One region of the Arthrobacter methylotrophus genome, then DNA from elsewhere that is predicted to be linked to it. Evidence: riboswitches for the same ligand, from Rfam matches in the RefSeq annotation. Region 1 holds a riboswitch; each other region holds the start of a gene.

Region 1 (9,680 bases):
CGGCAAGGTAGTAACCGGTGGTGTCGGCGATGAGTTGGACTGTGCCGTTGGAGCTATTCGTGAAGGAAATCGTTCCGTCGGACCCCACCGGCGTGATCGCGAAATTCGGGACGATCTGCCCGGGAGCAAAATTCAGGTTGGAGGTCGCCGGCCGATTGGTTCCACCGGCATAGGCAGTGATGAAGCCATTCGACGTCGGGCTGGCCACCGTGATGTTCATCGCCACAGCGGAAACTCCGGAAGCGGGGAGGCCGCCGCGTCCGGCAACCTTGACGCTGATGGTCTGTCCAGGGGCGACCGGCCCGTGGACACCACCGGTCCCGTCCCGCGTGTCAAGTTGCCTGCAAGGGGTCGTAGCCGCAAAACCGCCCATAGGGTCTTGCGATGGGGAGAAGAGCGAAGGGCTGACGTAAAGCAGCCGGTTAGGCATGCAGTTTCCAGTCGACTGGACCATCCCGGCTGTTGCGCCGACAGTCAACGTTGCTGAGACCTGCGCGGGACTCCACGATGGATGCATGGAGAGGAGCATCGCTGCTGCCCCTGCCACATGGGGAGAGGCCATGGATGTTCCATCCAAGGTGTTCGTCGCGGTGGGTGAGGTATACCAATCAGAAACGATACCGACGCCTGGCGCGTAGAGATCCACGCAAGGGCCGTAGTTGGAGAACGATGCTTGGTGATCTGTGCTGTCGCTGGCCGCTACGGTCAAGGCGGCGGCAACCCGTCCGGGCGAACTGTTGCATGCGTCGGCGGCGGGTAAGCCGTTTTGGCCTTGGTTGCCCGCTGCCAAGGTCACGCTGATTCCGTGATCGATGACGCCTTGGACGGCAGCGTCGAGAGTGGTGTCTATTGCCTCCGCGCTCAAGCTGAGGTTGGCAACCGCGGGAGTTCCGGCTAGGTGATTCGCGGCTATCCAATCCAAGCCGGCAATGACATCGGATGCGGTGCCTGAGCCAGTACAATCGAGCACCCGGACAGGGACGATGTTGGCTGACTTGGCGACACCGTACTTTGTTCCGGCGATGGTTCCTGAAACGTGGGTTCCGTGGCCGTTACAGTCCTCGGTGCCATGCCCGTCGTCGGGGGTGACTCCGGCAAATCCGGGCAGGACGCGGCCGCTGAAATCCGTGTTGGCGGAAGCGATCCCGGTGTCCACCACGTAGACGGTGACGCCCGCGCCGCTCGACGGCGGCGTGTAGCTTCCATCCAGAGGAAGGGTGCGCTGGTCGATCCGGTCAAGGCCCCAAGAGGGCGCCGGCTGTTGGGTATCCGTAATCCGCACCGGAGTGTCACGGTCCACGGAGACAACCCGGTTCGACGTCGCCAGCGCGGCGGCCTTGGCGGGCGTCGCGGTGACGACGGCGGCCTTGAGGGCATGCGTGAACGTTTGGTCCACCGCGACTCCCTGCGAGCGGAGCTCCGCGGTCTTGCCGGCAACGTCCGTGCCTTCGGCGTAGTGGACAACGTAGCGGCCTTCGCCCGTTCCCGTGTCGGCATGCGCCGGCAGCGGCACTCCGAAAGTGAAGCATGATGCGAGCAAGAACAGGGCTATCGGACCGAGGCCGAAAGGCTTTTTCACGAGCTTCAATCTTCCTGTGACGGACAGTGCCGGGGAGGCATCCGAAGGATGCAGGCTGCCGCCCAATTCTATCTCCTGTAACACAGGCATCACCCGACCCTTCAATTTCAAGGCTCACAGCCTTTGGCGTAAGCGAACAAAACGCGGCGAAGTGTCACAAAGATGTCATAATCTTCGTCAGGAGGGGTCCGGATTTCCTAGACTCTTCCTATAGGTCATGAGCGCCAGCGACAGCCCCGGCTTGCTGGCCGGCAACCCTCCTCTCGCGGCGGGGTGCCCCGGGTGAAGACCTGGCCCTCCGCTGTGTTGGCGGCAGGCAAGCGCGATGTGAGGTGTCAACGAATGACAATTGCTGCAACAGCCATACCCCGCTCCGGTACCCAGGACGGAACCTTGAAGTATGTTTCGATCGGCGGACTCGAACTGGAGGCCGGAGGTTTCCTGCCCGAGGTGGTCCTTGCGTACGAGACGTGGGGGCGGCTCAATGCCGATGCTTCCAACGCAGTCCTGGTGGAACATGCCCTCACGGGCAGCACGCATGTTGCCCGTGGCGAGAGCGACGAGGAAGGCTGGTGGGAGGAGCTCGTCGGTCCCGGCGCCACCATCGACACCGAGCGCTACTTCGTCGTCTCCGTCAACATCGTGGGAGGTTGCAACGGCAGCACGGGGCCGTCGTCGACCGCTCCGGACGGCAAGCCGTGGGGTTCCCGTTTCCCGCTCGTGACTCTGCGGGACAGTACCGTGGCCGAAGCCCGGCTGGCAGACGCCCTCGGGATCCACAGCTGGCACACAGTGGTGGGCGGGTCCCTGGGCGGCGCGCGTGCACTGGAATGGGCCGTCGGCTACCCGGACCGTGTCAAGCGATGCGCCGTCATTTCGATCGGTGCGTACAGCACCGCCGAACAGATCGCCTTCGCCCAGGCCCAGACACTCGCTATCCGGCAAGATGCCGCCTTCAACGGTGGCGACTACTATGGGCAGGCTGCGCCCGAGGCCGGTTTGGCCCTCGCCCGGCGCATCGCACATATCACCTACCGTTCGGCAGATGAACTGGACTTCCGCTTCGGCAGGAAGGCCCAGGACAGCGAAGCGCCGCTCCGCGCCTCCGCTTTGGGGGAGCGGGGCCGCTACCAGGTGGAAAGCTACCTGGACCATCAGGGAAGCAAGCTGGTCCAGCGTTTCGATGCCAACAGCTACATCGCCATCACTGAGGCACTCATGAGCCATGACGTCACGCGCGGCCGCGGCTCGTTGGAGGATGCGCTGTCCGTGGCGACGGCGAAATTCTTTGTTGCCTCGGTGGACTCGGACCGCCTTTACTTCCCCGAACAATCCCAGGAGCTGGCCAAGGCGTTGCCCGGAGAGGTTCCTGTCCACGTGATCGAAGCGCCGATCGGGCACGACGGTTTCCTCACCGAGATCGGCCAACTAGGCCCCCAGCTGCGCGAGGCATTCTTCAGCTGAATCAGCCGTTCATGATCTCCTGGCGGAGTTTCATGTATTCCTCCATGGGGATCTTCCCGTCACTGTACTGCTGGTCCAGTTCGGCAAGTTTCCGTGCCCGGTAGCCTTGGTAGGCGGCATTGGCTGAGGGAGTAGCCGACGACGGCGGGGCGGCCTGCGGCGCGGGTGTCGCCACCGGGGGCTGCGGCTCAGCCGGGATGGTCACCGGGGGCTGTGCCGGGTATCCGTAGGGGTAATTCTGGGGAGGACCCGGGTAGTTCGGTCCGGGGTAGTTCGGTCCAGGGTAGTTCTGCGGAGGGAAGTCCCGGATCCTGCGTTGGCGCGATCGGTTGTACATGCGGATCCCCATGGGAATCAGCCAAGAGCAGACGATGATCCAGAAGATCAAATTGTTCACGGTGGAGGCCTTCCTGTCCTCCTCCAGCTTAGTCCCCGCGCCTGTGGCAAGCCGTTGGGGCCCCGGTCAGCTCCGGGGCACAACAATATCGGCCGGACCCAAGACAGGTCCCGGCGTCGGGCGTTTTGGCAGGATTCCGTCGCCTGAGGACTGATGGCGGAGCCGGCGGATGACCCACGGGACAAAATATTCCCGTGCCCACACCAGGTCGCTGGAGCGCGCTTCGCGCCAAGTGCGCTGGGGGAGCGGCTTGGGGAGGAGCGGCTCGAGATTGTGGGACACGTTGAGCGAATCAAGGACCATTGCGGCGATGGTGTGGTGGCCGAGCGGCGAGAAATGCAGCCGGTCTTCGTTCCACATCTGTGGGTTGGCAAGTTGCCGCAAGGACCACATGTCCGCCACCACGGCATCGTGGCGGGTGGCCACTGTGCGGAGGTTCTCATTGTAGATTGCCACCTTGCCGCGGATCCGGCCAAGTACTGATGACAGGGTGTCCGGGCCGTTGAACAGGATGACAGTGGCACCCTCGGAGCCCAAGGTCTGTACGGCGGCATCGAGCTTCTCGGCCAGGGCGTCTGGATCGCCACCGGGCCGGATGAGGTCGTTGCCGCCCGCGGAGATGCTGATAAGGTCCGGCTTGAGGTCCATGCATGGGCCAAGTTGCTCGTCCAGGATTTGCTGGAGAAGCCGCCCACGGATAGCCAGGTTGGCGTAGGCGAAATCCCGCTGTCCCCGGCTCAGTTCCTCTGCTACGCGGTCGGCCCAGCCGCGATGTCCGCCGGGATTGTCCGGTTCGGGGTCGCCGATTCCTTCGGTGAACGAATCACCTAACGCCACGTACCGGGTCCACGGATGAATCCGCTCTTCCGAATTTTCCCCCACTGTGGAATCAGTGTCACTCACGTTCATTTCCTGCCTCTTGCTGCAACGCCACGCGCCCGTAGCTTGTTACTCATGGGTAACTGTAAGAATAGTCCCATGAGTCAAGCCTCCGCCTTTCCTGCCCCTGCTTTTCCGAATCCTGTCGTTTTGTGGTCCCACGAAGAGGAAGAACGGGCTGGAAAGCCGTTGCTGGTCCTCTTGCACGGTTACGGATCCAACGAGCAAGACCTCTTCAGCCTTGCAGGCCTGCTGCCCCAGGAATTCGCGGTGGCCTCGCTCCGCGCACCGATCGCCACGGGTCCGGGCTTCACGTGGTTCCCGCTCACCGCGTCCATCGACTATTCGCTCGACGCCGTCAAGGCCGCGGCCGAATATGTGTTTTCCTGGTTGGATTCCTGCAAGTCCAACCACAGCTCCGTGACACTCCTCGGATTCTCCATGGGCATGGCCATGGCCACCTCGCTGCTCCGGCAGCGGCCGGCGGACTTTGCCGCCGTCGTCGGACTTTCAGGCTTCGCAGTCGATGCGGAAGGGGACCCGTCGTTCCGCGACGCGGAACTGGACGGTTCCGTGCCACTCTTCTGGGGACGGGACCAGCAGGATCCTGTCATTACCCCGGACAAGATCGAATACACCATGGAGTGGGCTCGTCGGCACACGGACGTCACCAAGGTGCTCTACACGGGTATGTGGCATGGCATCAACCAGCAGGAAATCGGCCATGTGGGCGAATTCCTGGAACACAAGGTGCTCACGTCCGTCTAAAGCAACGCGGGGTCACTTACGGCCCATTCTGAGGCACTTAATGGGCCGTAAGTGACCCCGCGTTGCTAGGAAGTGGCTGTGATTCGCACCGTTTGTCCGTTGACGGTCACCGTATCGCCGGCATGGAGTTGACGTCCGCGCCGTTCGTCGATCTCGCCGTTGACTTTGACCAGCCCGTTCTTAATGAGTTCGGTGGCTTCGACTCCGTCCTCCACCAGGTTGGCGAGCTTCAGGAGCTGACCGAGGCGGATCATGTCGTCGCGGATCGGGATCTCTTCAATTTCCGGGTTGCTCATACAATCAATGATGCCTGAAGTAGGGTGGTGAAAGTGCCGCAATCGTCCCGCCCCCTGTCCATAACCACCTCTCGCGCTGCCTCCCTTCCATTGCTCACAGGCTTGATCCTGGCTGTGGCCACCGGACTCGTGATTCCTCTTCAGGGACGGATTAACGGCGCGCTGGGGGCCAAGCTCGACGACGGCATCGCGGCCGCCGTCGTGAGTTTCACCACCGGGCTGGTACTGATCGCCGCGATCGGCTTGGCGCTGCCGAAGGGCCGCGCCGCGTTGCGCAGGATCCTGCCTGCCCTCAAGCAACGCAGCTTTCCACGGTTCTATGTACTGGCCGGCGGCATCGGCGCCCTTTTCGTGTTCGCCCAGTCGTTTACGGTTAGCTTGCTTGGGGTGGCCTTGTTCACGGTGGCCGCGGTGACCGGGCAGACCCTCAGCGGGCTTCTGGTCGACCGGACGGGCATGGGGCCCGGAGGCAGACGCTCGATCACCGGAGTCCGGATCCTGGGCAGCGTCCTGACGATTGCCGCCGTCGTCTGGGCCGTGTCGCCTCGCCTCGGGGCGGCCGCCGACGTCGGGACTTTACTGCTCCCTCTCCTCCTGCCCGTCGTGGCGGGTTGCCTCGTGAGTTTCCAGCAGGCCATGAACGGCACCGCAACCGTGCACTACGGCAGCCCCATCGCCGCTACGGTCGTGAATTTTGTGGCCGGCACGGTCATCCTTTGGATCGCCTGGCTCATCAAATTGCTGTTGGCCGGTCCCGGCCACGGACTGCCTGCGGAATGGTGGTATTACCTCGGCGGCCCCATGGGCTGCGTCTTCATCGGACTGGCGGCCCTGCTCGTCCGCAGCCTGGGCGTGCTGGTGACCGGCCTGGGGATGATTGCGGGGCAGTTGCTCGGATCCCTCACGCTGGATCTCGTCCTTCCCTCGCCCGGAACAGTGGTTGCCTTGCCGACGGTCCTGGGCACCCTGCTGACGCTCTTCGCCATCATCGTGGCCACCTTGCCCTGGCCAAAGGGTGCGCTGACTTCCCGGAACCGCGCCCGGGCGTTGGCAGTCGGGTCCGGGAGGCAGGACCGGGGCGAAAGGCCGGTAGGCTAGGACTCGCAGCTTCCTGCGCAGCACTTCCCCCAAGACAGCGTTTCCCAAACGACTGTTTCCGTAGAGCATAACCGCGGACCGCACCCAGCGGCCCTGTAGAACATTGGAGTACCCATGGCAGCAAAATCCGTCCTCGACCAGGTCATTTCCCTCTCCAAGCGGAGGGGTTTCGTGTTCCAGGCCGGTGAAATCTATGGTGGCTCCCGTTCTGCATGGGACTACGGCCCCCTGGGTGCCGAGCTGAAGGAAAACATCAAGCGCCAGTGGTGGCAGAGCGTGGTCCGTGGCCGCGAGGACGTCGTAGGCCTGGACTCTTCGGTGATCCTGCCGCGCCAGGTTTGGGAAGCGTCCGGTCACGTCGAGGTGTTCTCGGACCCTCTGGTCGAGTGCCTTTCCTGCCACAAGCGCTACCGTGCGGACCACCTCCTGGAAGAGTACGAGGAAAAGAAGGGCCGTCCCGCCGAAAACGGACTCAAGGACATCGCCTGCGCCAACTGTGGCACCCGCGGCGAATGGACCGAACCACAGGAATTCTCCGGCCTGCTCAAGACGTTCCTCGGTCCCGTGGCCAGCGACGAAGGCCTGCACTACCTGCGTCCGGAAACCGCCCAGGGCATCTTCGTCAACTTCAGCAACGTGCTCACCACGTCCCGCAAGAAGCCGCCTTTCGGCATCGGCCAAATCGGCAAGTCGTTCCGCAACGAGATCACGCCGGGCAACTTCATCTTCCGTACCCGCGAGTTCGAGCAGATGGAAATGGAATTCTTCGTCGAGCCGGGTACGGATGAAGAGTGGCACCAGTACTGGATGAAGGAACGCATGTCCTGGTACACCGGCCTGGGCATCAAGGAAGAGAACCTGCGATTCTTCGAGCACCCGCTGGACAAGCTCAGCCACTACTCCAAGGGCACCACGGACATCGAATACCGCTTCGGTTTCCAAGGCTCGGAGTGGGGCGAGCTCGAAGGCATCGCCAACCGCACCGACTTCGATCTGACCACGCACTCGAAGGCATCGGGAACTGACCTCAGCTACTTCAACCAGGCCACCAACGAACGCTACACGCCTTACGTGATCGAGCCCGCGGCCGGACTGACCCGCTCCTTCATGGCCTTCCTGATCGACGCGTATACGGAAGACGAGGCACCCAACGCCAAGGGCGGCGTCGACGTCCGTACCGTCCTGAAGCTCGACCCGCGACTCGCACCCGTGAAGGCAGCCGTGCTGCCCCTGAGCCGCAACGAGGACCTGTCCCCAAAGGCGAAGGCCCTGGGCGCGCAGCTTCGAAAGAACTGGAACATCGACTTCGACGACGCCGGCGCCATCGGCCGCCGTTACCGTCGCCAGGACGAGATCGGTACGCCCTTCTGCATCACCGTGGATTTCGACACCCTGGATGACCAGGCGGTCACCATCCGCGAGCGCGACTCCATGAGCCAGGAACGCGTCTCACTCGACAAGGTTGAGGGCTACTTGGCCGCGCGACTGATCGGCGCCTAAGCGTGGGAATCGAGTACCGCGAATGGCGGGAGGGCGACGACCTTGCCCTCCTGGAAATGTGGGGCGGGCCGGAAACCCTGCCGGGCCAGCAGTTCCGTGCAGCCTTCGCACCGTCGAGCAACAGCGGTCAAGGCCAGCCTTGGCGCCGGTGCATCGTGGCGGAGGACGTCGTTGACGGCATCGGCATCCCTGTTGCGGCCGGGGTGGTCCACGAGGCCTCCCTGCATCCGGAACGGCTCTGGGCCTACATCGAGGTTGCCAAGGACCACCGCCGGAGCGGGATAGGGGCCACGCTCCTGACCATGCTGCGGCGCGAAGCCGAACAGTCGCCGTCGGGGGTTAGCAAGTTGCGCAGCAAGGTGGAGCCCGGCACGTCCGGTGCCGCGTTCGCCGAGTGGGCGGGGCTTGCACCGATCCAGCGTTCGCAACTCGTGGTGGTCGATCCCGAGCCACTGCGGCTCCCGGTGTTCGGGGACGGTTCCGAGCAAGCGGCTTCCGAGCAGGTGGAAGACCTCGCCACCGGATCGGTGGAGCTGAGCGACGTCGTCGGCCGGTACTACACCGCCGTCCACCACTGGGACAATCCGGGCGAGTTGGCCATCCCGACGGTGCAGCGACTGTTCCTGGACGATCTGACGGGGGCACATGGTGCCCTCGTGTTGCGCGCGCCCAAGGCCAGTGCTTTCGGCTCGGGAGTTCCGGCCACCCGCAAGGGCAAGTTGCAGGCTTTCGCCATCAGCTACGCCCAAGGCAGCTCGGATGAACCTTCGGAAGTCTTCCTGGGCCACGAGCCACGCTTGCGGGATGACGAGGCGCAGGAGGCAATCCGTGACCTGCTGGCCCTCATTGCCTACCAGCACCCCGTGCTCCTCGAAGTGGACGATTCGATGACGGCCCTGCGCGCCGTCGTCGATCCTTTGCTGGAGCGGGGCAAAGCGAAGCTCCGCGGTGCGGACACCCTGGTGGTCAGCGAGTAGAACCGGGCACTACGCTGTCTGCTGACCCAACTAACTCGCATTTGTGGTCGTTATGAGCCCTCATAACGACCACAAATGCGAGTTAGTTGGGTGAACCCTTGACGATGCCGTGGCGTGGGTGTAGGCATGACGACGTAAGCCCCGGCCGTTGGTCTGGTGGGGTAGCGGCGGGTGGAACTAATCCGGTCTCATGAAGAGAATCGGCGGTAACACCTATGAATGCAAACGCGCTCGATGGACTGCGCGAACAGCTCCGCGGGCAACTCGTCACCCCGCGTGATCCTGAGTACGATTCAGCCCGTGCCGTCTTTAACGGGATGATCGACAAACGCCCGGCAGGCATCGTCCGGGTGGCACAAGTTTCGGATGTCATCGCGAGCGTGAACTTCGCCCGGGACAACTCCCTTCCTGTGGCCATCCGGGGCGGTGGCCACAGCGCTCCCGGCTTCGGGACCTGGGACGACGCTCTGGTCATCGACTTCGTCAACCGCACCGGAGTCCGTGTCGACCCCGAAGCGGGCACGGCCCGTGCCGAGGCCGGAACAACCTGGGCAGACTTCAACCACGCGACCCACGCTTTCGGACTCGCAACGACGGGCGGGATTGTGGGATCGACCGGTATCGCCGGACTGACCCTCGGTGGCGGCATCGGCTATCTTGCCCGCAAACACGGCCTGAGCTGCGACAACTTGATCTCCGCAGACGTGGTGACGGCAGAGGGC
Region 2 (9,680 bases), 1.8 Mb from region 1:
AGTCGGATGCCCCCCGGCGCTCCGTCCCGCAGCCTGCCTGTTGTTGGCCATGCTGGCGGCGCGGGGCACGTCCGAGTTGCGCAACATCTACGTCATTGAACGCGGATACGAGGACCTTGCAGAGCGTCTCAACACCGTCGGGGCCAAGATCGAGTACTTCCAGGACTGACGTTCGCAGGATTTTGTACGATCATCCGGCGTGGCTGGGGCATGAGGCCGCGGAATCGCTGGGCTCGACTATTTGTCCGGCGGAATGATTGTGCAGAATCCTTCACCCGCGAGGGCAGCCACGTTCCAGCACGGCCCGGATTTCCCGGAGGACCACGTCCGGACGGTTCCATATCTGTTCGGGCGAGTAGCTCAACACCGCATAACCCTGCGTTTGTGCGACGTTTGAACGGCCCATGTCCCGGCGCCAGGCTTCGCGTGAACTGTGGAATTGGAAGCCATTGATCTCAACAACGAGCCAGCCTTCGACCAGGAAATCCACCCGCCCGACGCCGGCGATCTGGACTTGACGGCGGAATTGGGGGCCAGCTGATTCGAACAGGAGTCGCGCACTGATCTCGGGTACCGACTCCGATAAACCGTCAGCCTTTGCCAGGCGCTTTCGGGCCGTTCCGTAGTACTTAGCCGTCATTTCGGACTCAAGAACGAACCTGGGTACACCGTGATGTTGCATGGCGGACTGTGCCATGGCTATGGCGTCTGCTTCGCTAAGGCATGTCAGCCCGTGAATGACAGTGTCCTCAAGACTTGCGATGGGCAGGTTTTGATCCGGCTCGAAGCGAAGGCGGCCGTGCCTGGCGGAGCGTAGGTCGCGGTGATGCTTGCTGACAAGATGGAGGCGCCTCAGCCGGTCCTTAATCCACAGCTGGTAACGGAAAGCGCTGGATGCGCACGTCAGGAGTGAATTGTCCATGATGGCTTGCAGAAACTCGGGGTCCGCCTCCGGTAGAGCCCAGACACCTTTGCGGGGTTGGACAGCCCCGGCAAAGGCCAGGCTCCGCACAGCGCGCTCGGAGTAGCCTTCCCGGCGCAGCATGCCAACCCGGGCTACTCCACCGAGCGAGATTAAGAATTCCAAGGGGTCCATGGATCGAGCTAGCCACGATTACGGCCCTCGGTGGCCCGGGAAATGACTCCATGTGGACAAACCCGGCTGTCGAGGTCCGGTGTTGGATTTTGTGCGATTATTCGCTGTTTCTCGGGTAGTAGACCCTGGAATCACGGGCCTCGGAGGTTCATCCATCCGAATGATCCAGCAGAATCTGTGGGGAGTCCGGGAACAACCGGCCCCTGTTTCCGGAAGGCTGCCAGGGCGCACAATTGATCCGTGCGCACATTTGGTGTGGAAGAGGAATTGCTGATTGTCGATCCCGTGACCGGCGAGCCGCTCGCGCTTGCCGACGCGCTCCTTTCGGGCATCGCCGAAAACGACCGGGCCCAGGATGAGCCCGGAACCGGCTTCAGCCCTGAGGAGATCGAGGGCCCCGAGACCGGCCTCAGCCATGAACTCAAGCTCGAGCAGATCGAGACCCAAACCCGGCCGTGCCGCAGCTACGGCGAGCTCTTGCATCAGATCCGCCGGGCGCGGGGCCTCGCAAGCCACGCTGCGCGGCGCCACGGCGCGAGGATTGCCGCGTTGGCCACCTCGCCCGTGGACGCCGCTTTGCACACCACTCCGGATCCCCGGTATGCCATCATGCTCGAGCGTTTTGGCATCACGGCACACGAACAGCTCACCTGCGGATTCCACGTCCACACCTCCGTCGAGAGCCCCGAAGAAGGTGTGGTGGTCCTGGACCGGATCCGGGACAAGCTCGCTGTCTTCACCGCGATCAGCGCCAATTCTCCCTACTGGCGGGGACTGGCCACGGGTTTTGAGAGCTACCGGACGCAGGCGTGGAACCGATGGCCGTCGTCGGGGCCGTCGGCCATCTTCGGTTCCTTGGCCTCTTACCGGCGTGTTGTCAGGAGGCTCATCGAAACGGGGGTCTTGCTGGACGAGGGGATGGTCTACTTCGATGCCAGGCTGTCCAGGCACGTTCCGACGGTGGAGGTCCGGGTAGCCGATGTCTGCCTCCGAGCCGAGGACGCCGCGCTCATTGCGGTGCTGGTTAGGGCCTTGGTTGAGACTTCTGTACGTGAATACCATGCCGGAATAGAGCCTGCGGCCGTGCCTACGGTTCTTTTACGGATGGCGTCTTGGCAGGCAAGCAATTTTGGACTGTGCACCGAACTGCTGGACTTCGGAACATTCCGCCCGGAGCCCGCCGCGGACGTCGTCTGGTCGTTGGTGGAGTACCTGGAACCTGTGCTCGCCGAACAGGGTGAATTCGACTTGGTCCAAACCGGCGTGGCAGCCATCCTGAGCCGCGGCAACGGCGCCATCGAGCAGCGGGGTGTTGCCGAACGCTGGAGCCAGAACGGGAGCGCGCCCGACGCCGTCGGACTGGCCGCCGTCGTCGAGCACGCCGTTCAGATCACGATGCGCTCGGAGAAGGACGAGGGCGACACAAAGCCGCAGCCCGTCCTCACCTGGGTGCGCCAGGACTGGCGCGAAGCGCCGAGCTAGACCTGCTTGAGGGCCCGTTCCAGATCCCGGACGAGGTCGTCCACATCCTCCAGCCCCACTGAAAGCCGCACGACGCCGTCGCTCAGGCCGATGGCCGCGCGGCCTTCCGGACCCATGGCGCGGTGGGTGGTGGTGGCGGGGTGGGTGATGAGGGACTTGGAGTCGCCTAGGTTGTTCGAGATATCGATGATGGCGAGTCCGTCCAGCAACGCGAAAGCGGCCTCTTTGGCCGATCGCCCGGCGGAAGGGAGCAGCTCGAAGGTCAGGACCGTGCCGCCGGCTTTCATTTGCTTCGCGGCGAGCTCGTACTGGGGGTGGGACTTAAGCAGCGGATACTTGACCCAGCTGATGGCCGGTTGTTCCTCGAGCCATTCTGCGATCCGCAACGCCGACGCCGAGGAGTGGTTTACTCGCAGCGCCATGGTTTCCAGGCCCTTGGTCAGCACCCAGGCGTTGAACGCGGAAAGCGATGGTCCTGTGTGTCGCATGAGTTGCTTGACGGGACCTTCGATGAACTCCTTGGTGCCCAGGATCGCTCCGCCCAGGACCCGGCCTTGGCCATCGATGTGTTTGGTGCCCGAGTAGACAATCACGTCGGCGCCGAGTTCGCCACAACGCTGCAGCAGCGGAGTGGCAAAGACATTGTCGACGACGACGGTAGCGCCCGCGGCGTGGGCCAGCTCGCTCACGGCGGCGATGTCCACGATTTCCTGCATCGGGTTCGACGGCGACTCGAAAAACACTGCGGTGGTGGGTTCGGACAACGCGGCGCGCCACTGATCCAGGTCCGGTCCGTCAACGAAGACCGTCTCGACGCCCCAGCGGGGCAGGATCTCGTTGAGGATGACGAAGCAGGAACCGAACAGCGAACGCGCGGCAACCACACGGTCACCGGCGGCCAGCAACGCACCAAGCGCGGTGAAGACAGCGGACATGCCCGACGCCGTCGCGAAGCATGCTTCGGTGCCTTCGAGCAGGCGGAGCCGCTCCTGGAACGTTGCAACCGAGGGGTTGCCGTAACGAGAGTAGACGAAGCGCTCGTCTTCGCCCGTAAACGCGCGCTCGGCGGCTGCCGCGGATTCGTAGACGAAGCCGGAATTCAGGAAGACAGCTTCGGAGGTCTCCTGGAAATTGGTGCGGTCAAGGCCGCCGCGGACTGCCTGGGTCTCAGGGTTCCAGCCAGCGGCGTCAGGATTGAATGTCACTTAGATCTTCCCCAGATTCGTAGGAAGTCCACGGTTTTTCCAACCATTCACGGTTCGCTCGCCGTAGCGGTCCGGTTCGCCCTCAAAGCCTTCAAGGACGTTGTAGGCGGTGTAGCCGGCCTGTGTTGCGGCACTGGCGGCGGCGATTGATCGCTGTCCGGAACGGCAGAGGAAGACCAGTTCGGTGGCATCCGCCTCCGGGGCCTGTTGCTTGAGCTGCTCGATAAATCCCGAGTTGGGGATCCCGCCGGCAAGGTTCCACTGAATGAACAGGGGATCGTTTCCTTTGTTGTTCGCAGACGCGGTGTCCGGGATGCCGATGTGGGCCCACTCGCCTTCGGTGCGGACGTCCACCAGGATGGCGCCTTGCTCCAGTTTGGCCCAGGCGTCGTGCGGGCTCAGGTCGCCGGCGTAGCTCATGCGTGGCCCTCGCCGTCGAACTCTTCATCAAGCTGGTCCACCGCATTGGCAACCGCGGCATCCGCGCTGGCGATTGCCGCGGGGAGGACGATGGCCTGCGCCACGATCACGTCCGTGCCGTTGAATGTCGCGGCCGGGCTGCCGTGCAACACGTATCCCTCGGCAAGGGCGGTAGAGATCCGCTCACAGAATTCCTTGGTATCAGGACCCGTGATGAGACGGTAGGAGAGTTTTTCTTCAGTGGGTTCAGGCATTGGTGCTCCTCAGTCACGCTTGCAGTTCGAAAGTGTCGATACGCCGAGTAGTCACCTGAGGCACCCCGCCGGAGAGAGGGTTGCCGACCAGCAAGTCAGGGCTTCGCGCTGGTGCTCATTACTCAAGAAGAAAATAACATCCATGACGGCGGCCTGCATTACCGGCAGTCGTCATGTTCCGTAACCGGGCGGCAACGCCGGTGGGTGGTGGGGACTAGGCCTCGGTTTGGTTGGGCAGTTGTTCCAGGCTTGCTTGGAGCCGCTGCGGCAGGGCATCAGTCCGTGGCGCTACTCCCGTGGGGGAGCGATGAAACGTGGAGCCTTGATGCTTCCGGATTTCGAGTAACTCGTGGACGGATATCCCGGTGGCTGTCGCCAGCGCGTGCAGCGAGAGGCTGTTGTGATGAGCCAAGGCAAAAACCACGCCGGACAGGGCCTCGAAACCTTCAGTTTCGTAGATTTCCTGCACCAGCTTGGACATGCCGTTCGCATCATCGATTGATCCCGCTGACGCGGCAGTCGCCATGGCGGTCAGCGACCATGCAGCAGAGTCGGGGCTGATGTAGATGCTCATGTCGATACCCTACGGACTCGGGCCCTCTGGGGGAATGGGCGGCGTCTTCCTCATTAACCCAACTGACTCGCAGTTGTTGTCGTTTTGAGCCCTCAGAACGACAACAACTGCGAGTTAGTTGGGGGAAGAAGCCTGATGCGCCGGCCCCAGAACCGGCGCATCAGACGTTTCTATCCGGACGCCAAGCGCAGGATCAGCGCTGCATGCCCGGGGAACCTCGAAACGAGGGACTCGATGTCCTTTTCCGTTGGCTTCGCCGAGTCCGATCTCTCGTAACCGGGCGAGAGGCTGCAGCTGACCAAGGCGAACCCCGGACCGGCCAACTCCGCCCCGAACCACGTGGAATGCGGGGCAACTCCTTGCAAGGTCTCGCCGGCCTCCGGGTTGGGACCGAACAGGGTTTCGGAATAGCCGAGTTCGGAATAGCCATTGTCCGGCGAGAAGACATGCAGCCTGAGGGGCGTCCCCAAGTGGAAGAACCACAACTCGTCCTGCTTCAGGGTGTGCAGCTGGAGAATCTCCCCGGTCTGCAGCAGGTACCAGTTGGAACTGTAGAGCGGGTGATCGACGTCGAAGCGCGGAGGCAACGCCGAACCGGTTATGTCCTCGTTGCTTACCAGGGCGGACGCGAACCAGCCGCCCACACTAGCGGGGGACATGTCCAGCCGTTTGATCCAGTCCTCAGCGGATTCAGTCATTGACCGGGTCCTTCAGGGAGAAACAGACCGTGATGCCAATGATTTCCTTGCTGCCCAGGGCGCGCAACAACCCTTTTTGGGTCACGATGTCCACATTCACCATGCCGTCTTCTTTGCTGGGGACGGCGATCGTTTCGTGGAAGTTGAGCAGGGGCTTTCCGCTCGCCATCACTTCCTTGTCGTGGGCAACGTGTTCCGCGCGCGAGTCCTGGTGCCCGATCAGTTCCGCCTTGCTCATGCTCACTAGGTCCGCGAAGTTCTGGTTGACCCACAGGAAGACCGAGTTCGCGTCCTTGACTACCCAGTACACGCCGTCCTGCCGGTCCAGCACATCGGCGACGCTCATGGGCGGAACGGTGGGAAGGAGCGCCGGGTCCAGCGCCGGGGCGAAGGTCACGGCGCTGCCGCCGTTCCGCCGTCGGCCGCTAGTCTTTCGGCGAGGTCCTGCGCCAGGGCCACCATGGTCATGGTGGGGTTCCAGGACCCGCCGGTGGGCCAGAGGCTGCCGCCGGTGACGAAGACGTTCTGCACGCCGTTGAGGCGGTAGTCGGTCCCGACGACGGCGTCCTCCTCTTCGCCGATTGGCAAGCTGGAGCTTTCGTGCACCAATCCCGGTACGCGGCGCTCGGGGATTGCGGGACGCTCGGCGCCCCAGCTCCCGGCATCGGGATCCCCGTGCCAGTATTCGACGCGCTCCGCACCGGAAGGGGACAGGACCCGCTCCAGCATTTGGAAGGTTCCCTCGTCCATGGTGTCCCACGTGTCGTCGTCAGTGGCGTTGGCCAGCACCTGCAAGGTGACGTTGCAAGTGGGGTCCGCGCTGCCGGACAAGCGCAAGTGGTTCTCCGGATTGCTCTCGTCCAGTTCGCCGAGGACGGCGCAGACGAACACCAAATAGTCCTCCGATGACCGCAGCTGTGCCAGCGAAGCCGTGGCGACGACGTCGGGGGCGTAGCGTTCGGACTTCTGGGCGTTCTTGTCCGGGAAACGGTCCGAGAGGACCGAGAGTTGCACGTGATACTGCATGCCGGCCGGGCTCTTGCCCGCCAAATAGATGGCCGCCAGTTCCAGCTCGCCGAGCTGTTCGCTGAAATCAAAATCCTTGCGCGGAACCCGGGCCACCACCGAGGTGATGAAGTGGGCGGCGAAGTGCCCCCCGGCCCCTTGAACCTGCGGGAAGGAATTGAGAACCAGGGTCGCCGGGGGAAGCGTGCCCATGGCCAGGACCAGGTTGGCATCGCCGACATTTACCACTCCGCGGTTGGTGTTCAACGCGGTGGCCCGTCCGTCCTGCTGGAGCACACTCAACACCGTGCAGTCCGTGACCACGCGAAGAGCCGCGCCCTTGCCTTGGGCCTCGAGCGCCGCCTGCCGGTCCGACAATTCCAGAAGGACCGCTGGCGTGGAGAACTTCGCGAAGTCCACACCTGAGCGTGCGCCCGTTGCCACAGCGAGCGGGGCCGGCATGCTGCGGGTGGCGGAATCGATCTTATGCAGGCCTGCCCCGAGCCGTTCCTGGAGGGCTTTCTGCATGATTCCGTAGACGGGCCGGGTGTCGTTAATGAGATCGACGACATCGGCCGACCGTCCGACGTCGATCTGGTCCGCCGAAACCACGTTGAGCAGATCTTCCGCCGACGTGAAGTGCGACTTGGCGGCGTCCATCACCGCCCGCGGCCAGCCCCGCATTTCATCTTCCTCGGGGCGGGGGCACCACGCGCTCCACATGATGCTGCGTCCGCCGTAGAAAGGGACCATGCCGTGCTGCCAGGAAATCTTGCCTGGCGGCTGGTTGGCCGTGGCAGCCGCCAAGGTCCAGGGGAAGGTCTCCGAGAGCCCTCCCAGCGTCTCCTTGTACGGCAACGGCAGGTTCTGGAAATGCTGCGGCAAGAAAAAGGGACCCCGTTCAATGATCAGGATCCGTGCGTGCGGATTGACCGTCAGTGTCCGCTCAGCAAAGGCGTAGGCGCAGAACCCGCTGCCGATGACTATGTGGTCGAATTGTTCTTCTTCGCGGACTTTTTTCCATTCTCCCTCGGAGACGAAGAAGACATGATCCATCACCTTCTGGGGTGAGGGATCCTGGGGACCGGGCGTGGGAAAACCGTGATTGAAATTCTGGGACGAAGAAACTGCACTCACAATGATGCCTTCCATCGACTTGCTGATTCCACGGCACCGTGAAATCAGGTGCCCGCTGGGCCGAAAGGCAGATCACCTTTCCCCAACAAGGTTCACGGAAACTAGTTAACTACCGCGGCGACGGCGGCACAATAGACTTTGGCGGATTGCCGCCGGCCGAGAGACTTGGCATACTCCACGCGTGTCTTCTCTTCCTGTGACGTTTGCCGAGGACGTCATCAATCGGCCTATCAGGATCCAGTTCGAGGCATTCATTGACGAGCACCGCCGTGCGCTCAATGACTCTTTGAACGGGTTGACTGAGGAACAGGTCCGCCGGTCATTGGTGCCGTCCCGGACCACCCTGCTGGGCTTGGTGAAGCACGCGACCTCATCCTTGGGACTCGACGACTTGCTCAACGGCAACCGACGCGGACCGCTCCCGCTACGCTGGGTGTACCTTCACATGCTGCGCGAGCTTGCACAGCACTGCGGGCACGCTGACATCCTGCGGGAGCAGCTACTCAGCCAGGACCGCCGGCAAAGCCCTACTCAATCCCCGCGAACAACTCGTTAAGCTCGGCGGTGAGCTGCTTACGCATTGCCGGGGTGCCGATCTCCCTGCCGTCAACGTGGTTGACCGGAGCGATGAGCCGGATGCTCGAGATCAGCCACACGGCGTCGGCGTCGAACAGGTCCTCCGGGACCAGTGGGCCGTAGCCAAGCTCCCAGCCCGCCGCCTTCGCTTTCGTGAAAAGAGCGTCTTGGGACGTTCCCGGGAGGATGCCGCTGTCCAGTTGCGGAGTGATGAGGCGCTTGACCGAGCGCACGGAGCCGGTGCCGTCGTCGACCGTTTCAACATGCGCCAGCAACACGGTCGACGTCGGGCCCTCCAGGACGCGTCCGTCGGTGGAGGTGAAGATGGCGTCGTCGGCGCCCTGCTTGTGTGCGTACCGCAGCGCGGCCATGTTCACCGCGTAGGAGAGCGTTTTGGCTCCGAGCAGCAGCCAGGGGGCGCGGTCGCCCGCCTCCGTGTCGAAGCCCCGGTCAAGGAGTACGACGTCGATGCCCGTCTCGCGCTGCCGGCGGCTGCCCGCGGGGGACGGCGAAGCCTGGATCCAGCACGTGGGAGCCGAAGCGCCTTCCACTCCGCGCGTCACCAAGAGCTTGACGACGACCTCGTCCTCGGCGGGGCTTGGCGCCGGGAAGGCGTCGCGGAATTCCTTGATGGCCGTGTCGATCGCGCGGCGCCAGACGTCCTGCTCGGGAATGTTGAGGTCCAGGGCGCGAGCCGAACTCTCAAGCCGGTTCAGGTGCGCTTGAACTTTCCGTGCCCGGCCCCCGACGGCGAGGAGCGACTCGAAGACGCCGTCACCCCGGGTGGCGCCCAGGTCGGTTGCCATGAGTTGCGGCTGGCTGGAATCGGCGATGCGGCCGTTTTCGAACGCTGGATCCAGGAAGACGAGGATTGTCGAGGCAGGAAGAGTCATGCTTCCAGCTTAGTGTGGCCCCCAGAGGGATGGTCAGGACGAGCGGTCGGGAGCGGTGCGCCAGATAGGCTGGGCTGACTGTTACTTCTTTGACTAGTTCTTTGACTGGGGGGTTGTCGAGTGCCGTTTCCTTTTCCGTTCGGGGTGGAGTGGACCTGGCTCCTCACCGCGTGGGCCATTTTCGAGATCATCTTGCGCATTGTGCTGCTGGGCGTCATCCCGGGAAACCGCCGTCCCACCACGGCCATGGCCTGGCTCCTGGCCGTCTTCCTCGTCCCGTCAGTGGGCTTCGTCTTGTTCCTGCTGTTCGGCAATTTCCGGTTGTCCCGCCGTCGTCGTG
Region 3 (9,680 bases), 3.0 Mb from region 1:
ATACCATGCCGGAATAGAGCCTGCGGCCGTGCCTACGGTTATTCTTTACGGATGGCGTCTTGGCAGGCAAGCAATTTTGGACTGTGCACCGAACTGCTGGACTTCGGAACATTCCGCCCGGAGCCCGCCGCGGACGTCGTCTGGTCGTTGGTGGAGTACCTGGAACCTGTGCTCGCCGAACAGGGTGAATTCGACTTGGTCCAAACCGGCGTGGCAGCCATCCTGAGCCGCGGAACGGCGCCATCGAGCAGCGGGGTGTTGCCGAACGCTGGAGCCAGAACGGGAGCGCGCCCGACGCCGTCGGACTGGCCGCCGTCGTCGAGCACGCCGTTCAGATCACGATGCGCTCGGAGAAGGACGAGGGCGACACAAAGCCGCAGCCCGTCCTCACCTGGGTGCGCCAGGACTGGCGCGAAGCGCCGAGCTAGACCTGCTTGAGGGCCCGTTCCAGATCCCGGACGAGGTCGTCCACATCCTCCAGCCCCACTGAAAGCCGCACGACGCCGTCGCTCAGGCCGATGGCCGCGCGGCCTTCCGGACCCATGGCGCGGTGGGTGGTGGTGGCGGGGTGGGTGATGAGGGACTTGGAGTCGCCTAGGTTGTTCGAGATATCGATGATGGCGAGTCCGTCCAGCAACGCGAAAGCGGCCTCTTTGGCCGATCGCCCGGCGGAAGGGAGCAGCTCGAAGGTCAGGACCGTGCCGCCGGCTTTCATTTGCTTCGCGGCGAGCTCGTACTGGGGGTGGGACTTAAGCAGCGGATACTTGACCCAGCTGATGGCCGGTTGTTCCTCGAGCCATTCTGCGATCCGCAACGCCGACGCCGAGGAGTGGTTTACTCGCAGCGCCATGGTTTCCAGGCCCTTGGTCAGCACCCAGGCGTTGAACGCGGAAAGCGATGGTCCTGTGTGTCGCATGAGTTGCTTGACGGGACCTTCGATGAACTCCTTGGTGCCCAGGATCGCTCCGCCCAGGACCCGGCCTTGGCCATCGATGTGTTTGGTGCCCGAGTAGACAATCACGTCGGCGCCGAGTTCGCCACAACGCTGCAGCAGCGGAGTGGCAAAGACATTGTCGACGACGACGGTAGCGCCCGCGGCGTGGGCCAGCTCGCTCACGGCGGCGATGTCCACGATTTCCTGCATCGGGTTCGACGGCGACTCGAAAAACACTGCGGTGGTGGGTTCGGACAACGCGGCGCGCCACTGATCCAGGTCCGGTCCGTCAACGAAGACCGTCTCGACGCCCCAGCGGGGCAGGATCTCGTTGAGGATGACGAAGCAGGAACCGAACAGCGAACGCGCGGCAACCACACGGTCACCGGCGGCCAGCAACGCACCAAGCGCGGTGAAGACAGCGGACATGCCCGACGCCGTCGCGAAGCATGCTTCGGTGCCTTCGAGCAGGCGGAGCCGCTCCTGGAACGTTGCAACCGAGGGGTTGCCGTAACGAGAGTAGACGAAGCGCTCGTCTTCGCCCGTAAACGCGCGCTCGGCGGCTGCCGCGGATTCGTAGACGAAGCCGGAATTCAGGAAGACAGCTTCGGAGGTCTCCTGGAAATTGGTGCGGTCAAGGCCGCCGCGGACTGCCTGGGTCTCAGGGTTCCAGCCAGCGGCGTCAGGATTGAATGTCACTTAGATCTTCCCCAGATTCGTAGGAAGTCCACGGTTTTTCCAACCATTCACGGTTCGCTCGCCGTAGCGGTCCGGTTCGCCCTCAAAGCCTTCAAGGACGTTGTAGGCGGTGTAGCCGGCCTGTGTTGCGGCACTGGCGGCGGCGATTGATCGCTGTCCGGAACGGCAGAGGAAGACCAGTTCGGTGGCATCCGCCTCCGGGGCCTGTTGCTTGAGCTGCTCGATAAATCCCGAGTTGGGGATCCCGCCGGCAAGGTTCCACTGAATGAACAGGGGATCGTTTCCTTTGTTGTTCGCAGACGCGGTGTCCGGGATGCCGATGTGGGCCCACTCGCCTTCGGTGCGGACGTCCACCAGGATGGCGCCTTGCTCCAGTTTGGCCCAGGCGTCGTGCGGGCTCAGGTCGCCGGCGTAGCTCATGCGTGGCCCTCGCCGTCGAACTCTTCATCAAGCTGGTCCACCGCATTGGCAACCGCGGCATCCGCGCTGGCGATTGCCGCGGGGAGGACGATGGCCTGCGCCACGATCACGTCCGTGCCGTTGAATGTCGCGGCCGGGCTGCCGTGCAACACGTATCCCTCGGCAAGGGCGGTAGAGATCCGCTCACAGAATTCCTTGGTATCAGGACCCGTGATGAGACGGTAGGAGAGTTTTTCTTCAGTGGGTTCAGGCATTGGTGCTCCTCAGTCACGCTTGCAGTTCGAAAGTGTCGATACGCCGAGTAGTCACCTGAGGCACCCCGCCGGAGAGAGGGTTGCCGACCAGCAAGTCAGGGCTTCGCGCTGGTGCTCATTACTCAAGAAGAAAATAACATCCATGACGGCGGCCTGCATTACCGGCAGTCGTCATGTTCCGTAACCGGGCGGCAACGCCGGTGGGTGGTGGGGACTAGGCCTCGGTTTGGTTGGGCAGTTGTTCCAGGCTTGCTTGGAGCCGCTGCGGCAGGGCATCAGTCCGTGGCGCTACTCCCGTGGGGAGCGATGAAACGTGGAGCCTTGATGCTTCCGGATTTCGAGTAACTCGTGGACGGATATCCCGGTGGCTGTCGCCAGCGCGTGCAGCGAGAGGCTGTTGTGATGAGCCAAGGCAAAAACCACGCCGGACAGGGCCTCGAAACCTTCAGTTTCGTAGATTTCCTGCACCAGCTTGGACATGCCGTTCGCATCATCGATTGATCCCGCTGACGCGGCAGTCGCCATGGCGGTCAGCGACCATGCAGCAGAGTCGGGGCTGATGTAGATGCTCATGTCGATACCCTACGGACTCGGGCCCTCTGGGGGAATGGGCGGCGTCTTCCTCATTAACCCAACTGACTCGCAGTTGTTGTCGTTTTGAGCCCTCAGAACGACAACAACTGCGAGTTAGTTGGGGAAGAAGCCTGATGCGCCGGCCCCAGAACCGGCGCATCAGACGTTTCTATCCGGACGCCAAGCGCAGGATCAGCGCTGCATGCCCGGGGAACCTCGAAACGAGGGACTCGATGTCCTTTTCCGTTGGCTTCGCCGAGTCCGATCTCTCGTAACCGGGCGAGAGGCTGCAGCTGACCAAGGCGAACCCCGGACCGGCCAACTCCGCCCCGAACCACGTGGAATGCGGGGCAACTCCTTGCAAGGTCTCGCCGGCCTCCGGGTTGGGACCGAACAGGGTTTCGGAATAGCCGAGTTCGGAATAGCCATTGTCCGGCGAGAAGACATGCAGCCTGAGGGGCGTCCCCAAGTGGAAGAACCACAACTCGTCCTGCTTCAGGGTGTGCAGCTGGAGAATCTCCCCGGTCTGCAGCAGGTACCAGTTGGAACTGTAGAGCGGGTGATCGACGTCGAAGCGCGGAGGCAACGCCGAACCGGTTATGTCCTCGTTGCTTACCAGGGCGGACGCGAACCAGCCGCCCACACTAGCGGGGGACATGTCCAGCCGTTTGATCCAGTCCTCAGCGGATTCAGTCATTGACCGGGTCCTTCAGGGAGAAACAGACCGTGATGCCAATGATTTCCTTGCTGCCCAGGGCGCGCAACAACCCTTTTTGGGTCACGATGTCCACATTCACCATGCCGTCTTCTTTGCTGGGGACGGCGATCGTTTCGTGGAAGTTGAGCAGGGGCTTTCCGCTCGCCATCACTTCCTTGTCGTGGGCAACGTGTTCCGCGCGCGAGTCCTGGTGCCCGATCAGTTCCGCCTTGCTCATGCTCACTAGGTCCGCGAAGTTCTGGTTGACCCACAGGAAGACCGAGTTCGCGTCCTTGACTACCCAGTACACGCCGTCCTGCCGGTCCAGCACATCGGCGACGCTCATGGGCGGAACGGTGGGAAGGAGCGCCGGGTCCAGCGCGGGGCGAAGGTCACGGCGCTGCCGCCGTTCCGCCGTCGGCCGCTAGTCTTTCGGCGAGGTCCTGCGCCAGGGCCACCATGGTCATGGTGGGGTTCCAGGACCCGCCGGTGGGCCAGAGGCTGCCGCCGGTGACGAAGACGTTCTGCACGCCGTTGAGGCGGTAGTCGGTCCCGACGACGGCGTCCTCCTCTTCGCCGATTGGCAAGCTGGAGCTTTCGTGCACCAATCCCGGTACGCGGCGCTCGGGGATTGCGGGACGCTCGGCGCCCCAGCTCCCGGCATCGGGATCCCCGTGCCAGTATTCGACGCGCTCCGCACCGGAAGGGGACAGGACCCGCTCCAGCATTTGGAAGGTTCCCTCGTCCATGGTGTCCCACGTGTCGTCGTCAGTGGCGTTGGCCAGCACCTGCAAGGTGACGTTGCAAGTGGGGTCCGCGCTGCCGGACAAGCGCAAGTGGTTCTCCGGATTGCTCTCGTCCAGTTCGCCGAGGACGGCGCAGACGAACACCAAATAGTCCTCCGATGACCGCAGCTGTGCCAGCGAAGCCGTGGCGACGACGTCGGGGGCGTAGCGTTCGGACTTCTGGGCGTTCTTGTCCGGGAAACGGTCCGAGAGGACCGAGAGTTGCACGTGATACTGCATGCCGGCCGGGCTCTTGCCCGCCAAATAGATGGCCGCCAGTTCCAGCTCGCCGAGCTGTTCGCTGAAATCAAAATCCTTGCGCGGAACCCGGGCCACCACCGAGGTGATGAAGTGGGCGGCGAAGTGCCCCCCGGCCCCTTGAACCTGCGGGAAGGAATTGAGAACCAGGGTCGCCGGGGGAAGCGTGCCCATGGCCAGGACCAGGTTGGCATCGCCGACATTTACCACTCCGCGGTTGGTGTTCAACGCGGTGGCCCGTCCGTCCTGCTGGAGCACACTCAACACCGTGCAGTCCGTGACCACGCGAAGAGCCGCGCCCTTGCCTTGGGCCTCGAGCGCCGCCTGCCGGTCCGACAATTCCAGAAGGACCGCTGGCGTGGAGAACTTCGCGAAGTCCACACCTGAGCGTGCGCCCGTTGCCACAGCGAGCGGGGCCGGCATGCTGGCGGGTGGCGGAATCGATCTTATGCAGGCCTGCCCCGAGCCGTTCCTGGAGGGCTTTCTGCATGATTCCGTAGACGGGCCGGGTGTCGTTAATGAGATCGACGACATCGGCCGACCGTCCGACGTCGATCTGGTCCGCCGAAACCACGTTGAGCAGATCTTCCGCCGACGTGAAGTGCGACTTGGCGGCGTCCATCACCGCCCGCGGCCAGCCCCGCATTTCATCTTCCTCGGGGCGGGGGCACCACGCGCTCCACATGATGCTGCGTCCGCCGTAGAAAGGGACCATGCCGTGCTGCCAGGAAATCTTGCCTGGCGGCTGGTTGGCCGTGGCAGCCGCCAAGGTCCAGGGGAAGGTCTCCGAGAGCCCTCCCAGCGTCTCCTTGTACGGCAACGGCAGGTTCTGGAAATGCTGCGGCAAGAAAAAGGGACCCCGTTCAATGATCAGGATCCGTGCGTGCGGATTGACCGTCAGTGTCCGCTCAGCAAAGGCGTAGGCGCAGAACCCGCTGCCGATGACTATGTGGTCGAATTGTTCTTCTTCGCGGACTTTTTTCCATTCTCCCTCGGAGACGAAGAAGACATGATCCATCACCTTCTGGGGTGAGGGATCCTGGGGACCGGGCGTGGGAAAACCGTGATTGAAATTCTGGGACGAAGAAACTGCACTCACAATGATGCCTTCCATCGACTTGCTGATTCCACGGCACCGTGAAATCAGGTGCCCGCTGGGCCGAAAGGCAGATCACCTTTCCCCAACAAGGTTCACGGAAACTAGTTAACTACCGCGGCGACGGCGGCACAATAGACTTTGGCGGATTGCCGCCGGCCGAGAGACTTGGCATACTCCACGCGTGTCTTCTCTTCCTGTGACGTTTGCCGAGGACGTCATCAATCGGCCTATCAGGATCCAGTTCGAGGCATTCATTGACGAGCACCGCCGTGCGCTCAATGACTCTTTGAACGGGTTGACTGAGGAACAGGTCCGCCGGTCATTGGTGCCGTCCCGGACCACCCTGCTGGGCTTGGTGAAGCACGCGACCTCATCCTTGGGACTCGACGACTTGCTCAACGGCAACCGACGCGGACCGCTCCCGCTACGCTGGGTGTACCTTCACATGCTGCGCGAGCTTGCACAGCACTGCGGGCACGCTGACATCCTGCGGGAGCAGCTACTCAGCCAGGACCGCCGGCAAAGCCCTACTCAATCCCCGCGAACAACTCGTTAAGCTCGGCGGTGAGCTGCTTACGCATTGCCGGGGTGCCGATCTCCCTGCCGTCAACGTGGTTGACCGGAGCGATGAGCCGGATGCTCGAGATCAGCCACACGGCGTCGGCGTCGAACAGGTCCTCCGGGACCAGTGGGCCGTAGCCAAGCTCCCAGCCCGCCGCCTTCGCTTTCGTGAAAAGAGCGTCTTGGGACGTTCCCGGGAGGATGCCGCTGTCCAGTTGCGGAGTGATGAGGCGCTTGACCGAGCGCACGGAGCCGGTGCCGTCGTCGACCGTTTCAACATGCGCCAGCAACACGGTCGACGTCGGGCCCTCCAGGACGCGTCCGTCGGTGGAGGTGAAGATGGCGTCGTCGGCGCCCTGCTTGTGTGCGTACCGCAGCGCGGCCATGTTCACCGCGTAGGAGAGCGTTTTGGCTCCGAGCAGCAGCCAGGGGCGCGCGGTCGCCCGCCTCCGTGTCGAAGCCCCGGTCAAGGAGTACGACGTCGATGCCCGTCTCGCGCTGCCGGCGGCTGCCCGCGGGGGACGGCGAAGCCTGGATCCAGCACGTGGGAGCCGAAGCGCCTTCCACTCCGCGCGTCACCAAGAGCTTGACGACGACCTCGTCCTCGGCGGGGCTTGGCGCCGGGAAGGCGTCGCGGAATTCCTTGATGGCCGTGTCGATCGCGCGGCGCCAGACGTCCTGCTCGGGAATGTTGAGGTCCAGGGCGCGAGCCGAACTCTCAAGCCGGTTCAGGTGCGCTTGAACTTTCCGTGCCCGGCCCCCGACGGCGAGGAGCGACTCGAAGACGCCGTCACCCGGGTGGCGCCCAGGTCGGTTGCCATGAGTTGCGGCTGGCTGGAATCGGCGATGCGGCCGTTTTCGAACGCTGGATCCAGGAAGACGAGGATTGTCGAGGCAGGAAGAGTCATGCTTCCAGCTTAGTGTGGCCCCAGAGGGATGGTCAGGACGAGCGGTCGGGAGCGGTGCGCCAGATAGGCTGGGCTGACTGTTACTTCTTTGACTAGTTCTTTGACTGGGGGGTTGTCGAGTGCCGTTTCCTTTTCCGTTCGGGGTGGAGTGGACCTGGCTCCTCACCGCGTGGGCCATTTTCGAGATCATCTTGCGCATTGTGCTGCTGGGCGTCATCCCGGGAAACCGCCGTCCCACCACGGCCATGGCCTGGCTCCTGGCCGTCTTCCTCGTCCCGTCAGTGGGCTTCGTCTTGTTCCTGCTGTTCGGCAATTTCCGGTTGTCCCGCCGTCGTCGTGAACAGCAGGAGCAAGTCAACGAACGGGTGCGTGCCGGCACGTCGGCGCTCGCCGACGTCGTCAGCACCTACTCCGGTCCCGAATGGGTGACGTCGGCCGCTGAACTGAACCGGCGCCTCGGCTCCCTGCCGATGGTGGACGGCAACTCTGCGGAGTTGATCGCCGGCTATGAGGAATCGCTCAAGGCCATGGCGGAAGCGGTTCGGGGGGCCAAGAGCTTCGTCAATGCGGAGTTTTACATCATGAGCAGTGATTCGGTCACCGACGAGCTCCTCACTGAGTTGGAAAACGCTGCCGACCGGGGTGTCGACGTCCGGCTCCTGTTCGATCACATCGGCACGTTGCGGATCCCCGGTTACCGACGGCTGGTCCGCAGGCTGAAGCGCGGCGGGATCCAGTGGCGCCGCATGTTGCCTTTGCTGCCGATCCACGGCCAGTGGCGCCGCCCGGATCTGCGGAACCACCGGAAGATCCTGGTGATCGACGGCGAAATCGCGTTCACCGGCTCCCAGAACCTGATCGAGCCCTCCTACAACAACCCCAAGCACCGACGCGCCGGCCGCAAGTGGGTGGAACTCATGGTCCGTATGGAGGGGCCGATCGTTGCCACCCTCAACGTCGTCTTCGCCACCGACTGGCTGAGCGAGACCGATGAGTCTCTCGAATACCAGTTGCAGGTCTCCGACAGGGCCACCGCGGGGCCGATCACGGCCCAGGTGGTCCCGAGCGGTCCGGGGTTTGTCACGGAGAACAACCTGCGTCTGTTCAATACACTGATCTACTCGGCTCAGCACCGCATCTCGATCTGCAGTCCGTACTTCGTGCCCGACGATTCGCTGTTGTACGCCATTACGACGGCGGCACAGCGTGGCGTCGACGTGGAGCTTTTCGTCTCCGAGAAGGGCGATCAGTTCCTGGTCCACCACGCACAGCGCTCCTATTACGAAGCGCTCCTGGAGGCCGGGGTGCGGATCTATCTCTACCGCGCACCGTACGTGCTGCACGCGAAGCACTTCACGATCGATGAGGAAGTGGCGGTGCTCGGCTCCAGCAACATGGACATGCGCTCCTTCTCGCTCAACATGGAGGTGTCCGTGATGTTGCTGGGTGCTGAGGCGGTGGACAGCATGCGTTCGGTGGAGTCGGCGTACAGGGCCATGTGCCAAGAGCTGACGTTGAACGATTGGCTGGGCCGGCCGATGCTCGCCAAATACGTGGACAACGTGGCGCGGTTGACGGCCACCCTGCAATAAGGCTCAGTCCTCGGCGCAGGCTTCGTCCGCGGGTTCGGCGTGGATCCGCGAGAGGAGCCCATGAAGCTGCCGGATCTCCTCGGCGGAGAATCCAGCGAAGGCTTCCCGTTCGACGTCGGCCACGGCAATCTCGATCGAAGCGACGGCGCGCTTGCCTTCCGCAGTGATTTCAACGAAATGCCGACGGCGGTCTGCAGGGTCCCGGCGACGGTCGGCCAGCCCTCGGCGTTCGAGATCGTTCAAGACGGCCACGAGGGCGCTGGCGTCGATCGAGAGGATATCGATGAGGCCTTGCTGGCTGATGGGACCGGACTCGTCAAGTCGGCACAGGAGGACCGCATGCCTTGGGCTGAGTCCGGAGGAGTCCAGCGCCTGGCGGAGGCGGGTGTTCATGATGCGCCCGTGGCGCGCCAGGAGGAAACCCAGTTGCTTGCCTGCTGCTGACGGACTCATCGAGAAATCCTATCACTGAGGAAATTATCGGTCCTTAGGAATCGTTGTCATTCATAAACGATCTGCGCGGCGCGGAGCCGGGCAGCGTGAGCTTCTTCGGCCCATTCGATCCAAAGGAGTTGCCATGAATGACCACGCTTCGAACGCCTCTGTAGTAATTGTCGGTGGAGGCTACGGTGGTATCGCCGTAGCCAAAGCACTCGACGCACAGGCGGCCGTCACCTTGGTGGAGCCAAAGGACGCCTTCGTGCACAATATCGCGGCGCTGCGCTCCGTCGTCCAACCCGATTTCCTGCCGCGAATGTTTTTGCCGTATGACCGCCTTCTAGTGCACGGCACCGTGCTCCGGGACCGTGCCGTGAGGGTGGATGGACACACCGTCGAGCTGGCTTCCGGAACCCGGCTGACGCCCGATTACATCGTCTTGGCAAGCGGCTCAAGCTATCC

What was found. Region 1 has a riboswitch for S-adenosylmethionine ahead of metX (homoserine O-acetyltransferase MetX). Riboswitches for the same ligand answer to the same signal wherever they lie in the genome.
Region 2: it holds a riboswitch for S-adenosylmethionine, as region 1 does, so the genes downstream of both, ABD884_RS24990 (DUF1737 domain-containing protein) here and metX (homoserine O-acetyltransferase MetX) in region 1, are expected to answer to the same signal.
Region 3: it holds a riboswitch for S-adenosylmethionine, as region 1 does, so the genes downstream of both, ABD884_RS00020 (DUF1737 domain-containing protein) here and metX (homoserine O-acetyltransferase MetX) in region 1, are expected to answer to the same signal.

What each region holds. Positions count from the first base shown of each region.
Region 1 covers NZ_BAABED010000001.1:3,026,276-3,035,955, reverse strand. The annotation lists gene ABD884_RS15995 (S8 family serine peptidase) at 1-1,669, opposite strand, end outside; SAM riboswitch class IV at 1,793-1,908, shown strand; gene metX (homoserine O-acetyltransferase MetX) at 1,922-3,043, shown strand; gene ABD884_RS15985 (hypothetical protein) at 3,045-3,440, opposite strand; gene ABD884_RS15980 (SGNH/GDSL hydrolase family protein) at 3,507-4,349, opposite strand; gene ABD884_RS15975 (alpha/beta hydrolase) at 4,419-5,087, shown strand; gene ABD884_RS15970 (RNA-binding S4 domain-containing protein) at 5,153-5,383, opposite strand; gene ABD884_RS15965 (DMT family transporter) at 5,408-6,481, shown strand; gene ABD884_RS15960 (glycine--tRNA ligase) at 6,596-7,981, shown strand; gene ABD884_RS15955 (GNAT family N-acetyltransferase) at 7,984-8,958, shown strand; gene ABD884_RS15950 (FAD-binding oxidoreductase) at 9,174-9,680, shown strand, end outside.
Region 2 covers NZ_BAABED010000001.1:4,856,319-4,865,998, forward strand. The annotation lists gene ABD884_RS24965 (UDP-N-acetylglucosamine 1-carboxyvinyltransferase) at 1-169, shown strand, start outside; gene ABD884_RS24970 (endonuclease domain-containing protein) at 272-1,087, opposite strand; gene ABD884_RS24975 (glutamate--cysteine ligase 2) at 1,337-2,578, shown strand; gene ABD884_RS24980 (O-succinylhomoserine sulfhydrylase) at 2,575-3,783, opposite strand; gene ABD884_RS24985 (rhodanese-like domain-containing protein) at 3,784-4,203, opposite strand; gene ABD884_RS24990 (DUF1737 domain-containing protein) at 4,200-4,457, opposite strand; SAM riboswitch class IV at 4,468-4,580, opposite strand; gene ABD884_RS24995 (hypothetical protein) at 4,672-5,031, opposite strand; gene ABD884_RS25000 (cupin domain-containing protein) at 5,202-5,729, opposite strand; gene ABD884_RS25005 (PAS domain-containing protein) at 5,722-6,126, opposite strand; gene ABD884_RS25010 (GMC oxidoreductase) at 6,123-7,886, opposite strand; gene ABD884_RS25015 (mycothiol transferase) at 8,053-8,427, shown strand; gene ABD884_RS25020 (aminodeoxychorismate lyase) at 8,399-9,340, opposite strand; gene cls (cardiolipin synthase) at 9,485-9,680, shown strand, end outside.
Region 3 covers NZ_BAABED010000001.1:805-10,484, forward strand. The annotation lists gene ABD884_RS00005 (YbdK family carboxylate-amine ligase) at 1-226, shown strand, start outside; gene ABD884_RS00010 (O-succinylhomoserine sulfhydrylase) at 425-1,633, opposite strand; gene ABD884_RS00015 (rhodanese-like domain-containing protein) at 1,634-2,053, opposite strand; gene ABD884_RS00020 (DUF1737 domain-containing protein) at 2,050-2,307, opposite strand; SAM riboswitch class IV at 2,318-2,430, opposite strand; gene ABD884_RS00025 (hypothetical protein) at 2,596-2,880, opposite strand; gene ABD884_RS00030 (cupin domain-containing protein) at 3,050-3,577, opposite strand; gene ABD884_RS00035 (PAS domain-containing protein) at 3,570-3,923, opposite strand; gene ABD884_RS00040 (GMC oxidoreductase) at 3,970-5,001, opposite strand; gene ABD884_RS00045 (hypothetical protein) at 4,979-5,653, shown strand; gene ABD884_RS00050 (mycothiol transferase) at 5,901-6,275, shown strand; partial or broken gene ABD884_RS00055 (aminodeoxychorismate lyase) at 6,247-7,188, opposite strand; gene cls (cardiolipin synthase) at 7,332-8,780, shown strand; gene ABD884_RS00065 (MarR family winged helix-turn-helix transcriptional regulator) at 8,784-9,233, opposite strand; gene ABD884_RS00070 (FAD-dependent oxidoreductase) at 9,358-9,680, shown strand, end outside.